One region of the Alkalibacter saccharofermentans DSM 14828 genome, then DNA from elsewhere that is predicted to be linked to it. Evidence: riboswitches for the same ligand, from Rfam matches in the RefSeq annotation. Region 1 holds a riboswitch; each other region holds the start of a gene.
What was found. Region 1 has a riboswitch for cobalamin ahead of BUB93_RS06225 (anaerobic ribonucleoside triphosphate reductase). Riboswitches for the same ligand answer to the same signal wherever they lie in the genome.
Positions count from the first base shown of each region.

Region 2: linked by a shared signal. The riboswitch ahead of cobT (nicotinate-nucleotide--dimethylbenzimidazole phosphoribosyltransferase) and the one ahead of BUB93_RS06225 (anaerobic ribonucleoside triphosphate reductase) in region 1 are both predicted to bind cobalamin.
Region 3: linked by a shared signal. The riboswitch ahead of BUB93_RS07350 (ABC transporter substrate-binding protein) and the one ahead of BUB93_RS06225 (anaerobic ribonucleoside triphosphate reductase) in region 1 are both predicted to bind cobalamin.

Region 1 is NZ_FQTU01000007.1:75,814-80,558, forward strand. It holds gene BUB93_RS06215 (zinc-binding dehydrogenase) at 1-722, shown strand, start outside; gene BUB93_RS06220 (hypothetical protein) at 745-1,425, opposite strand; cobalamin riboswitch at 1,606-1,784, shown strand; gene BUB93_RS06225 (anaerobic ribonucleoside triphosphate reductase) at 1,889-4,207, shown strand; gene nrdG (anaerobic ribonucleoside-triphosphate reductase activating protein) at 4,223-4,720, shown strand.
Region 2 is NZ_FQTU01000009.1:54,862-59,606, reverse strand. It holds gene BUB93_RS07330 (bifunctional folylpolyglutamate synthase/dihydrofolate synthase) at 1-664, shown strand, start outside; gene BUB93_RS07325 (TetR/AcrR family transcriptional regulator) at 705-1,352, opposite strand; gene cobT (nicotinate-nucleotide--dimethylbenzimidazole phosphoribosyltransferase) at 1,497-2,546, opposite strand; cobalamin riboswitch at 2,656-2,824, opposite strand; gene BUB93_RS07315 (TIM barrel protein) at 2,850-3,827, opposite strand; gene BUB93_RS07310 (sugar phosphate isomerase/epimerase family protein) at 3,824-4,603, opposite strand; gene BUB93_RS07305 (amidohydrolase family protein) at 4,612-4,745, opposite strand, start outside.
Region 3 is NZ_FQTU01000009.1:59,817-64,561, forward strand. It holds gene BUB93_RS07330 (bifunctional folylpolyglutamate synthase/dihydrofolate synthase) at 1-425, opposite strand, end outside; gene BUB93_RS07335 (DMT family transporter) at 454-1,353, opposite strand; gene nth (endonuclease III) at 1,504-2,142, shown strand; gene BUB93_RS07345 (hypothetical protein) at 2,148-2,372, shown strand; cobalamin riboswitch at 2,472-2,646, shown strand; gene BUB93_RS07350 (ABC transporter substrate-binding protein) at 2,762-3,694, shown strand; gene BUB93_RS07355 (FecCD family ABC transporter permease) at 3,779-4,745, shown strand, end outside.

The sequences.
Region 1 (4,745 bases):
ACGGGCACCAGATTCAAGGCGGCTTTGCAGATTACATGGTGGTACCCGGAATAGGGCTTGAGCGTGGACAGGTAATCAAGATTCCTGATGGAGTATCAACCGATGATATCGTAATCGTGGAATTATTGTCTTCTGTAATCAACTCCCAAGAGTTTGCAGATGTGACTTTAGGAGAGACAGTTGCCATTTTCGGTGCAGGTCCTATCGGGTGTCTCCATTCTGAGATTGCTAAGCTAAGAGGCGCAAAAAAAATAATAATGATCGATATAAATGAAAACAGGCTGGAGCTTTCAAAAAAGTTCAGCGGAACAGACTTTATAAATTCCAAGGAAACCAACTTGCAGGAAGAGGTTATGAAGCTTACTGAAGGCTTTGGCGTGGACGTGGTCATATCTGCCACACCTTCCGTGGAGACCCAGGCACAGGGCATCGACCTTTTAAGAAAAAGGGGTAGGCTGGTTCTGTTTGGGGGCGTAAGCGCCGAAAACCCATATACCACTCTTGACAGCAACAAGATACACTACAACGAGCTTTCTGTTCTTGGCTCATTTGCATATGGTCCAAACAATTTCAAGAAGGCATTTGATATCGTGGCAGGCAAGATGATAAACGTGGATGGGTTTGTCACCCACGTGCTTCCTCTAAAAGATGCGGTAAAGGGTATTGAAGAGATAAAATCCGGAAGGGCGCTAAAGGTCGTCTTAAAGCCGGGTATGGAATAAAAAAAGCGCGTACGCGCTTTTTTTATTGCACAAGAAACTCGCTCATATCCATAATTTCCGCATCTTCAGGATAGGCCAGGTCATCGGCAGTAAGCTCATTTACTCTCATGTTCCTAAAGTAGTATTCGCTTTCGTATTCATCGGAGTGGACTATCATTTTAACAATTATTCCAGTGTCCCTCCATATGTAGTACTTTGCATAAACATCCATGGCATCGTATTCAAATACATCCACGGTTTTCCCGTCCAAGGTTTCAGAACCTTTGTATAAAATACCCTCATAAACTTCTTCTTCGATCTCGTCGGCGGCTATAAAAGGCGTGTAAAAATCTTCGTTTTCGGATATGGGCATCAAGACCAGCTGGTTCGTTTCCTTGGTATAAATACCCATCTGTTCCTCTGAAGGCTTAATGAAAATGGCCTGATCCTGGTTCTCGAACTTCATGTCTCCACCTAAAAACCAGAGTTGGCTGGTAGGGAAGTCTTCCCCATTTACATTAACCTCCATCTCGAAATAATAGTTTTCGTAGATGCCTTCTGCTTTTAAGGAATCTTCAAAGGTTATATCTTCTTCGGATTCTGATGAGCCTTCACCGTTGTCGGTAACTTGCGATCCATTTGTGTCCCCATTGCCCCCACAGGCTGCTAAGCTCAGAATCAGCAATGCTGCAAGCAAAAAAACCAAAAACTTTTTCATTTTCATTGTTACATCCCCCTCGAGCTGGTATAATGTACGAGCCCAATATTTTAGGTGTGATGAGCACCTCTTAACTAAATTATATCACCACCTGTAACTTATCAAAAGAAGATTTGATCTTCTTGTGTGCTTAAATAACGCTGCATTATTATTGACACAACATATAGTGCGTGATATGATAATTCAAACAATATATGTACATTTGGTGTCTGCGCTGCAAGCGCGGATGAAAAGGGAAGCAGGTGTGATTCCTGCACGGTCCCGCCGCTGTAATGGATGAGTTTTGGCAAATAGCCACCTGAAAGGGGAAGGCTGCCGGAACGATGAAACTAAGTCAGAAGACCTGCCAAAGGGAGTAGCGCCGATACTCTACGGACGATAGAGGGTGCGAAGCGTTGTCTTTTTCGACTGCTCCGACCTTTGTCTGGAGTTTTTTTATTGGCAAATATCAAAAACAAGGGAGATAATGATGATAACAAAAATCAAAAAAAGAGACGGCAGGGAGGTTCCCTTCAACATAGGCAAGATTGCAGATGCCATATATAAGGCTGCAAGCGCAGTTGAAGGAAACAACTACGATATGGCCATGGAATTAGCTGAAAAAGTGGCGATTTATGTCCAAACTGACCTAAATACTAAAATACCCACAGTGGAACAGATACAAGACAGCGTGGAAAAAGTCCTCATTGAAGAAGGTCACGCCAAAACGGCGAAGAAATATATTTTATACAGAGCTGACAGAACAAAGGTCAGGGAGATGAATACAAGGCTTATGAAGGTATATGAGGATCTTACCTTCAAGGATGCAAAGGACAACGATTTAAAGCGTGAAAACGCAAATATAGATGGAGATACAGCAATGGGCACGATGCTGAAATACGGTTCAGAGGGAGCAAAGCAATTTTATGAAATGTTCGTGCTGAACAAGGATCATGCTGAGGCTCACAATAAAGGGGAGATACATATTCACGACATGGATTTTTTGACCCTAACGACCACGTGCTGCCAAATCGACTTGGACAGGCTATTTAAAAACGGATTTAGCACAGGCCACGGATTTTTGCGGGAGCCAAACAGCATACACAGCTACTCAGCCCTCGCATGCATAGCCATACAGTCTAATCAAAATGATCAACATGGAGGACAGAGCATACCTAACTTTGATTATGCAATGGCAGCAGGGGTTAAGAAGACATATGAGAAATGCTACTTCGTAAACCTTTCTAAAGCCATGAGTCTGCTTTTGGATATTGAGGATTCGATGGATGTAGCTATAAAGATAAAAGAAAAGCTAAAGAAAGAAAAAAATCTTTCCCCTACCTTGGAAGACAACGGAGAGTACCTTGGAGAAGAGCTCAAAGAGCTTGAAAAAATAGCGCCGGATAAAGCTTTGGCAAAAAAGATTCAAAGATTTGCAGGCAAGAATGCCATTATAGAGACAGAAAAAAACACATATCAGGCGATGGAGGCTTTTGTTCACAACCTTAACACAATGCACAGCAGAGCTGGTGCTCAGATACCTTTTAGCTCAATCAACTATGGCCTTGATACCACTCCTGAGGGCAGGATGGTCGTAAAGAACCTTCTCCTTGCTACAGAGTCCGGACTTGGAAACGGAGAAACTCCGATTTTTCCGATTCAGATATACAAGGTAAAGGAAGGCATAAACTACAACAAGGAAGATAAGAACTACGATCTATTCAAGCTTTCCTGCAAGGTCAGCGCAAAGAGGCTTTTCCCCAACTTTTCCTTTATAGATGCACCTTTTAACCTGAAGTATTACAGAGAGGGAAGGCCGGAAACTGAAATTGCCTACATGGGCTGCAGGACAAGGGTCATAGGAAACACCTTCGATCCGGATAGGGAGATAACCTACGGCAGAGGAAACCTAAGCTTTACCACTGTAAACCTTCCGGCTATTGCCATAGAATCCAAGGGAGATAAGCAGGAGTTTTTCAAGCTTCTTGACGAAAAAATCGACCTGGTAATCGCACAGCTAAGGGAACGATACGAAATCCAAGCACAAAAGAAGGTTAAGAACTTTCCATTCCTTATGGGACAAGGAATATGGATAGATTCTGACAAGTTGGGCCCCGAAGACGAGATAAGGGAAATCATCAAGCACGGGACACTTTCTACAGGCTTTATAGGACTTGCGGAGTGCTTAAAGGCCCTTGCGGGAAATCACCACGGTGAATCTGATATTGCTAGGAAGCTAGGTATCGAGATAATATCCCACATGAGAAATAGAATGGATGAAGCCAGCAACAGAGAAAAATTAAACTACACTTTAATCGCAAGTCCGGCAGAAGGTACGGCTGGTCGGTTTGTGAGGATGGATAAAAAGCGATACGGAATTATACCGGGAGTTACCGATAGGGAGTACTACACCAACGGCTTCCACGTGCCCGTGTATCATAAGATCAGCGCATTTGAAAAAATATCTATAGAAGGACCGTATCATGAACTGACCAATGCCGGTCATATCACATATGTAGAAATAGACGGCGACCCTTCAAATAACCTTGAAGCCTTTGAGAAAATCGTCAGGGCCATGAAGGAATCAGGAGTGGGGTATGGATCGATAAACCATCCTGTCGACAGAGATTCTGTTTGCGGATATACGGGAATGATAGGTGAGGTTTGTCCGTCCTGTGGCAGGAAGGAAGATCATATACCCTTTGAAAGAATCAGAAGGATAACAGGATATCTCGTAGGAACTCTAGACAGGTTCAACGATGCTAAAAAGGCAGAGGTGCATGACAGAATAAAGCACGGAGCCTCTTAGGAAGGTGAAGGGAATATGATTAGGACAGCGGGAATAGTAGAAGAGTCTTTTGTTGACGGTCCGGGAATAAGGTTCGTTGTGTTTGCTCAAGGCTGCAGTCATAACTGCACCGGGTGTCATAATCCTCACACTCATGATTTTAATGGAGGAAGTTTCATATCGATTGATGAGATCATAAGTCGCATGAGAAAAAACCCGCTGCTTGACGGTATAACTTTAAGCGGAGGGGAACCCTTTGAGCAGGCAGACAAGATGGGGCTGCTTGCTGCAAGAACGAAGGATATGGGTTACGATGTGATGGCTTATTCAGGTTATCGATATGAAGAGATACTTGAAAAATCCGAAAGAGACAAAGGGTGGAAAAGCCTTATTCTAAACACTGATATTCTTGTAGACGGGAAATTTGAACTGGAAAACAAAGATCTTATGCTGAAATTCAGGGGATCGAAAAACCAAAGAATAATAGATGTTAAAGAGTCGATGAAAATCGGCAAGACGATAATATTAGATTAAAAAAAGGACAGCCAGAGCGTGTAGC
Region 2 (4,745 bases), on a different contig from region 1:
GGACAAAACAGGCTCCTGCCTGATTCTGCCCAATGCATCTGACATTAGTCTGCAATCTGCTGACTTAAACGGTCAATTTATTATTTATACAAAAGAAAACAGCATATTCTCAAATTTAGAATTTAAGTTGAGCCTTCTTGGCGATCACCAGGTCACTAATTCTTTAACCGCTTTGACTGCCCTAGAAATCCTGGCGGAAAAAGGATATGCTGTTTCGAAAGATGCAATCAGAGAGTCAATGTCTTCCATAGTTTTCCCCGGACGCTTCGAGCGCATAACCGAAAGCCCTCTGACTATCATAGACGGCGCTCACAATCTAAACGGGTTTGAAGCTTTGACTAAGACTCTTACTAGGTATCTAAATAAAAAAATCAATGTTGTAATAGGGATTTTAGGAGATAAGGATTACGGTCCCATGCTTAAGGAAATCGCACCATTTACCAAGAAATTCTTTACTGTTACGCCGGTGAATCCAAGGGCGCTTCCCGCACATGAGCTAGCGGAATACATTAAGGTGAATTTAAATATGAGTGCCGAAGAACTAGAATCCATCGATTCTGCCGCAGCTTTGGCTTTGAACTCAGATTCTCAAGAAGCTTACTTATTTGTCGGTTCCCTTTATATGATAGGCGAAGCAAGGACTTCTTTAAATAAACGGTCATGAAATCAGCCGCCCCGAAGAATATATGGGGCGGCTGTTACTTTTAAGCTAAAAATTTTATATAACTATAGTCATGTTCTTTCATAAACTCCATGCACTGATTATGATAATCGTCAATTATCTCACCATTGATGCCGAAAAGTCTACCGGTAAGAGAAGAAAGCTTCTTTAGCAAATATTCTAATTCCACGCCAAGGTTTCCCTCGCAGTAATTTAAAAGCAGCTCTCTTCTGGCTCCGAACTCTGATATCATAATACAGTCTATATCCTTTTGGTCATAATCGAGTTCAAACTCCTTGGCAATCATCTTGTATATCCTTTCGACACTGAAGCTCAGAGACCTGAAATTCGACTTGTTTCTTAATACCTCATAAAAGAACTTTCTGTTTCGGGTATCACTTAGTATCAAATCATAGTATATCGATGTCACTATATACAGTTTAAGGTACGAATTTCTTTTGATATTGAGTCTGTTGTTTACAAATTCATAAACAACCAAGAAAAACTTTGAATTAATTTCAAGGACGATATTATCCTTGGTCTTAAAGTAATAAGGTATCAAACCCAAAGGAATATTAGCATTATCTGCAATTTTCTGTACCGTTGATTTTGTATATCCCATTTCATAAAACATCTTTTTTGCAACCCTTATGATGTTTTCTTTTGTCTCAAAGCCTTTTTTATATCTCATTTGTCTAATCCTTTCATTTCAGCCTGCACGCATTTGACTATATTTTATCATACTTCGACTTGCAATAATAGTATCTTTAGCGTCGTATATAACCCTGCTTGCGTGAAACCATGAAAAAAAGGCTGCAATCGCTTCAGTCGAATATCATACAATGTCGATTCCCGCTTGGGAAAATGTACCCATGTCGTTGTACATTCCCTGTGCGGCTTCAACTATATTGAACGCCAGTGCCGCACCGCTGCCTTCACCAAGTCTCATGTCCATATGAAGAAAGGGTTTGAACCCAATTAATTCCAGTCCTTTCTTGGCACCCTTTTCCGCCGAGTTATGGGAACAGATTAGATAATCATAAACATCCGGATTGAGTCCGACTGCCAATGCAGCTGCTGCAGATGATATGAAGCCGTCAATCAGTACGGGCACCTTCATGCTTGCACCGGCCAACATGACTCCTGCCATCGCCCCTATTTCCAGACCGCCCACTTTTGCAAGAACATCCAGTGGGTCCTTTGGATCAGGATTGTGCAATGCTATAGCTTCTCGTATAACACTAGATTTTTTCACCAGTTTTTCTTCTGATAGGTTGGCCCCGATGCCTGTGACTTCTTCTGGGGACAACGACCCTAAAACTGAAAATATCGCGGAACTGGGAGTTGTGTTTCCTATTCCCATTTCTCCTGTTGCAAGTATATTATATCCGTTTTTGATCATTTCTAGAGCAGTTTCTATGCCTATCTCGAAGCTTTTTTCAGCTTCCAATCTGGTCATGGCTTCCTGCTTAGCCATATTCCCCGTACCCAACCTTATTTTTTTATTCCTGACTTTGGGATTCGTAATCTCTGCATTCACTCCTACATCTGTAACAAAAACCTCTGCACCAGCTTTTTTTGCTATAACCCCCACCCCGCTTTTTCCTTCTGCTATAAAGTGAGTCATAAGGGCGGTCACAGGCTGTGGAGCACTGGTTATATCCTCTTCGCAAATACCATGGTCAGCAGCAAATACCAGTACAGCTTTTTTAAGCTCGCCTCCTAGGATATCTGGGTTGATTCCAGCTATTTGTATAGCTATGTTTTCCAAAACTCCCAAACTTCCAACCGGCTTTAGCAGTCCATCTACATGCTCTCTGGCTTGTGACATTTTTTCCTTATCCACAGGCTCGATTTTTAATAATGTTTCTTTCAATAGCGACATAGTGTTTCCTCCCGTTGTTTTTATTGAATACTCTGCCTTGAAAGCTTGTTGAATAAAAAAAGCTTACGATCTCATCCATGCAAACAAGACCGTAAACTTTACCATCATTTACGTTTACAGATTTAAGGCAGGTCTCCTGGCTTGGACTCACAGCAGTTATGCTCCTTCCCGTTTCCAGTGGCTGATGCACACGCTCCTCCTTACAGTGGCGGGTCCGCTCGGAATTTTAATCCGATTCCCTATTCTCCCTTCCGGGCACCTTAAATCTAATATTCGATTAATCAGATTATAACAAATTAATTCTTATCTTCCAAGAACTTTGTTTTGAATCTTAATCATATTTTTAAGTTCCGATTTATCCTTAGGTAAAAATTCGTAAACGAGGTACTTTGGGTCTATCAGTTCCAGGATTTCATTAATTCTAGGATTGATAAAAGGAAGATGTGTATCGATGTTTCCGATATGCTCCCTTGCTAGATTCAAAACATCCCAGTAGCTATCAGCACTTCTAATGACGTTTAATTTGCTTTCAACGCTTTGCTTCAAGTAATCACCTGTTAAGGACTGATTAAGATGAATACCTTTTATCATTTTCAATACTACTTTGTTTCTTTCTAGCATGTTTTGAATATAATCACAAGCCTGATCCAAAGTCTTAAGGTCGGGGTTGGTTATCATTAAATGGCCAATATCCAGCATAAACCCTTTTTGTGGATACTTTATCTTGTCGATAAACTCCAAGGTGCTATCGGGATTTTTAAAATTCAGACCCGGCCACCAAAGGTTCTCAAAGAGCAAGTCAAACCCAAGGTATTTCTCACCTGCTGCCCGATTTACAAGTTCTGCAGCGCAATCTAGCACCTCTTCATCAGAATATGTAAAATCCCAAGTGAAGGCATGCTCTACTTCAACGTGTGAAACGTGAAAGACCGCGTAATCAACCTCAAGCTTTTTCGCAGTATCAAACTCTCTTTTATACTGGTCGATAATTGCATCTGGTGAAGATCCCCCATAATAAAGCTCTGCATTATCCATGCCCATAAACTGGCTTTCCAATGACAAAGCATCGCCCCTCCAAAAATCCAGCCAGGTAGGCCAGTATTTCAAATGCATTCCCACGGCTATCTCTTTCGGGATTTTTTCGGTATCATAGTCGTCATGAAATATCAGTTCGGAGCCGTGCATTCTTTGCTCTTCAAGAAAGTCAGCAAAGTCAGTCCAATCGCATTTAAACCAGTCTAGTTTGCTTTTATGATTGACCATATTCAAGAGTACTTTCATAGCCCACCTGCAATCCTTTCCAGTCTTTCATAGGCAGCAGATAAAAAATCCTCCGGGTTCTCAAAGGGCTCACAGCTTCCTGTAACCTCTATAGACAAGGAGCGGAGATTGGATTTTGAATAAATTCCCCTGAGCAGCTTCCAATCTACATGGCCGTCACCGGGAAGCCAGTGCCTGTCTTTTAACTCATCGTTATCAGACAAATGAGTTGTAAAGGTCCTTTCCGCCCATTTGTCAAACAGCTGTCCTTTAGTCTGTCCTGTTAACCAATCGTGTGACGAGTCGTAGCAAAGGCCTAAATTTGGAAGCTTGAGCTCCTCCAGCAGCATGTCCACCAGACTGGCGTCTCTGGTGTTTTCTACCGCTATTTTAACATCCCCGCTTTTGGCATTTTCAGCCAAGTCCTGAAAGCTTTTGATTCCGGCATCAATATCCAATCCGATATTTTCTTTATCGCTACAATGCATTACCAGTGTGCCTATGCCGTGTTTATGGCAATCCTCAACATACCCAAAATAGCGCTCTAAAGTTTTCTCTCTAGCTTTTTCATCCCTAGTCCATAAGTTGTTTACATCGCTATAGGGTGCATGGATGTACTCTACAAAAAGCCCGTTGTCTACAGCCATTCTTGGCATATCTTCTTTCTTTACGATTTCGGGAGATATCTCATCTTCCCACCATAGTGAAACTCCGTCAAAACCTACTTTTTTAATCAGTTCAAGCCTTCTTTTTATAGGCATAAAAAATCCAAACCAGGAAAATATGCTTTTTTCCATCTCTGCACCTAACTTTCGTCTATAATCCTGTCCTCTGCAGCCCCAATCTCCTTTTGGGATATCCTCAAAGCCGATACTCCGTTTTTATATGCAATCCTCATCAACTCTTCTTTCCCTATTCCCGACTTGTTTAGATATATCA
Region 3 (4,745 bases), on a different contig from region 1:
TCAAGCACTACGATGTCTACATTTTCATTTGAGAAGTATTCGAATCCTATTGCAGTGACAAGTTCAAATTCCGAAGGTGAGGGATGACCTTCCGCCAACATTTGATCTACGGCAGATTTCACCTTGGATGTGACCTTTGCAAGTCTTTCTTTGGGTATCTGATTGCCGTCTATTTGAATTCTCTCAGTGAATTCCTCGAGATATGGAGATATGTATAGTCCGGTTTTGTAGCCGCTTTTTGTCAAAGCGTTGCTTATCATGTGGCTGGTTGATCCTTTGCCGTTGGTTCCAGCTATGTGAACGTATTTCAGATTCTTGTGGGGATCGCCTAAATATTTTAGCAAAAGAGTTATGTTGTCTAGACCCAGTTTGATGCCAAACATGTAAGTGCCATGGATATATTCAAGTGCCTGCTGATAGTTCATTGATGATGCTCCTTTCGGTTTTATGTATTCAATCTACGGGGTTCTCTACTGAATATGGTTTTATAAATTGCCATTTTGTTTCTGCTGTGATTATAGCTATGAATATGATTGCACATCCTAAAATCATCTTGGGGGAGAATGCATCTCCAAGAAGAAGAATAGCCATGAAGCTTCCGAAAAAAGACTCCAATGAAAGCAGGACAGCAGCATGGGTGGAGCTTGTGTGCTTTTGAGCTGTGTTTTGAAGCAAAAAAGCTAAAAAAGTACTAAAAACCCCTAAAAACACTACGTCCGTCAAGTAGGATGTCGGCATGGAAAAAGCCTGTTCTCCCGTGGAAAGCCTCCACAAAGCCGACATGAGAAAAGTAGTCGCAAACTGAATGATGGTCAATTTTATCGGATCGTAGAATTTGGAAAAAAAGCCAATTGAAAGTATATGGCATGCAAAGAAAAATGCACATATCAGGGTCAGGACATCTCCCTTGTTCAAGAACATGGAGTTTTGAAAGTCCAAAGTTAAAAATGCTATCCCCGCAAACATCATAATTGCAGCAACTAGGTTGTATGTATCAGGCTTGTCTTTTTTTATCAGCCAATAAATCCAGGGAACCATGATGACATTGGTGCCTGTTAAAAATGCCTGTTTGCCTGCTAATGTATACTGGAGGCCTGCTGTTTGAAATGCAAATCCTAAAAACAAAAAAACTCCTATCATCCCACCTGCTTTTATGTCATTAAAGCTTAATTCTAACGCTTTTTTATGGAAGACGACAAAAGATATCAAGGTTGCAAGACCGAAACGTATTATCATAATGTCTGTAGGGGAAAAATTTGAAAGAGCGTTCTTTGTGGCAACAAACCCACTTCCCCAGACAAACGCCGTTAAAATCAATCCCAAATCCGCAAATAATATTTTTTTGTTGTTCATATGTTCATTCTCCTAACTTTAAGTCAAAAATAATTATATCAGAATTCATTCTCCAATAACAGTTGATTAATATCACTGTTTTTCACATGAATAAAAAAAAGTTATGAAAAACGTTTACTTCGTGTTAGAATAACTCTAGAGGTATTGAGTATGCTTAAATTAGACAAAAAAGAAATCGATGAGGTTTTAGAATTGTTGAAAACAGAATATGGAAATGCAGGACCGATGCTTAACTTTACCACTCCCTTCGAATTGTTGATAGCTACTGTACTCTCAGCTCAATGCACGGATATAAGGGTAAACATAGTCACCGAAAAGCTTTATAAGATGGCAAATACCCCGGAGGGCATTTTGGAGTTGGGAGAGAAAAAGCTTCAGGATACAATAAAAAGCTGTGGGCTGTACAAGACAAAGGGCAAAAACATACTATCGCTGTGCAAAATACTGATAGATAAGCATGATTCCCAAGTGCCCATGGATATTAATGAACTCACAGCACTTCCGGGAGTTGGAAGAAAAACTGCGAACGTGGTTATGAGCAATGCCTTTGGAATACCGGCTATAGCAGTTGATACCCACGTTTTTAGGGTAGCAAACAGAATAGGATTAGCCTGTTCTAAAAACGTATTGTCAACTGAGAAAGACTTAATGGAAGCCATACCCAAAGCGATTTGGTCCCAGGCCCATCATTGGTTGATCTTTCATGGAAGACAAATTTGCAGCGCAAGAAGCCCAAAATGCGTCGAATGCTTTTTAAAGAATTATTGCCTATACTATCGTGAGGGATGATGGAGATGAAGATTAAGAAAAGATCTGCAGTTTTGATTATTGCTGTTTTGGCTCTAGGATTGCTCTTGGTATTCATGCCGATGATGTCAGATCCTTTTGTCAGCATGTCATTCAAAGGGATGATTGTGTTTTCAAGCATATTGCTTGTCGCAGTGTTCGCCAAAGTCTTGGTTTTTTCATTTTTAAAAACTGAAGACAAGACAGGAAATGACGAAGCATCAGGTTTTTGAAAAAGCCTATGAAAAGGATTACAATGGTTTTGGAAACAATCTTCATTCACTTGGTATTGTGTAATATTGGTCTTTATGGTAACATTAAATCTATAATTTAATAAATGTAGTAGTCAAGGTGTTAATACTTAATAGGGAAAGTGGTTAAAATCCACTACAGCCCCCGCTACTGTGAGTGTGGACAAAAGTTCTAATATCCACTGTCTTAATTGATGGGAAGGAGAACTAAGGATGAAGCACAAGTCAGGAGACCTGCCTCGACAATTTATTTACCTACGGAGGGGAGGATTGCGAAGTCTGTGTTTTTTGGAAACCTTCTCAGCTTGCGGCTGGGATTTTTTTGTTTGTGCATAAGATATTAAGAACCAAAAAAAAAGGAGGCGCAATAAATGAGAAAATTAAATAAATCATTAGTTTTATTTTTGGCATTTGCAATGCTGGTAAGCTTTGCTGCATGTAGCAATTCTGAGGGAGGCGATCAAACAGGAGGATCGTCGGATAGCATTTATCCCTTGACTATAACGGATGATCTTGGCAATGAGGTCGTAATAGAATCTGAGCCTGAAAAAATAGTATCTGTTGCTCCGAGCAGTACGGAAATAATATTTGCATTGGGATTAGGGGAAAAATTAGTAGGCAGAAGCGAGTTCTGCAACTATCCTGAAGAAGCTGCAGAAGTTGAAGTGGTAGGTGGGTTTTCAGGACCAAACACTGAACTTATCTTGGAGCTTGAGCCGGACGTGCTGTTCGCAGCGGGTTCAGTTCCTGAGGAAGAGAAGATTTTGCTCGAAGGGGCTGGCATCAAAGTCATAGTGTACAATCCTGAAGATATAGACGGCGTATTAAAAAATATTGAGTTGACGGGCAAGGTGCTAAACGTTTCAGAAACAGCTTCAGACATTGTGGAAAGCTTGCAGGCAAAAAGACAAGAAATAGTAAGCATGGTGTCAGGAGAAGAAGCGAAGCGGGTATTTATAGATCTGGGGAGCTTCATATCTGCAGGAAGCGGGTCATTTATAGATTCAATTCTTTCTGAGCTTGGAGCTGAAAATGTAGCTGCAAAAGGCGAGGGGCAGTGGCCTACCCTTACGTTAGAGCAGGTTGTGGACGCAGATCCCCAAGTATACATTTCCCTATACCCTACGATTGAAGAGCTCAACGAAACTCCGGGGTTAAGTGAGGTTTCTGCATTCCAAAACGACCAAGTAGTGGTCATACCCTGGGGAATTGAAGAACACGATTTCGTTCAAAGGCCGGGACCTAGAGTCATTCAAGGTCTAGAATTATACGCAGAGATAATATACCCTTCGTTATTTGAATAAATCGATCCAGGGGCGCTGTTTTTGCGCCCCTGGATTTTAAAAACTTCAATATTTATGAAGACAAGATAAAGGTGGCAGATACAAGTGAAAAAGTTATCCAATAAAAAACTTGCAATGTTAGTGTCGATATTGTGTTTTGCCGTGGTGATATTCTCTACAACTATAGGTATAGCAGATATAAGCTTTATTCAGACCATAAAGATCCTGCTGAACAGGATTTTGTTAATGGACATGGATATGGAAGGCATCAAGTCATCTGCATCCGCTATCATTTGGCTCATAAGATTTCCGAGAGCACTGCTTGCTTTTTTCGTAGGAGGCTCTTTGGCGATCTGCGGAGTTTCGTATCAGAGCATTTTCAAAAATCCCATGGCGGATCCTTACATCCTAGGTGTTTCATCAGGAGCTGCATTGGGTGCTACTGTGGGGATTGTGGCCAGGCTGGAGTTTTACATCTTCGGACTGAATGCAATATCCATACTGGCTTTTATAGGTGCGACAGGATCGTTGTTTTTGGTGTACAACATATCAAGGGTAGGAAAAAAAGTACCTGTAAACACCCTTCTGCTAAGTGGCATAGCAATCGGTCAATTTCTATCTGCAGCAATATCCCTGATGATGGTTTTCGCCAATGATCTGCACCGGATAATATTTTGGACCATGGGCAGTTTCAATGCAAGAAGCTGGAGCCAGCTGATAATGGTCCTGCCTTATGCGCTCATAGGTTTTGCAGTGATATTTTCCACCCAAAGGGAGATGGATATCATGCTTTTGGGAGAAGATACAGCAGCCCAATTGGGGGTTGATACTGAAAGGCTAAAAAGGAAAATACTCGTTACTACAGCACTTGTTACAGCAGCTTCTGTAAGTGTGACAGGTATCATAGGTTTTGTAGGCCTTATAATTCCCCATATAGTAAGGATATTTACGGGACCGAAGCACATCTACCTTATACCCTACTCCTTTGTGGCTGGAGGGATTTTTATGATATTGTGCGACACGCTGGCAAGGTCGATGATCAGCCAGGAAATACCCGTGGGTATAATTACGG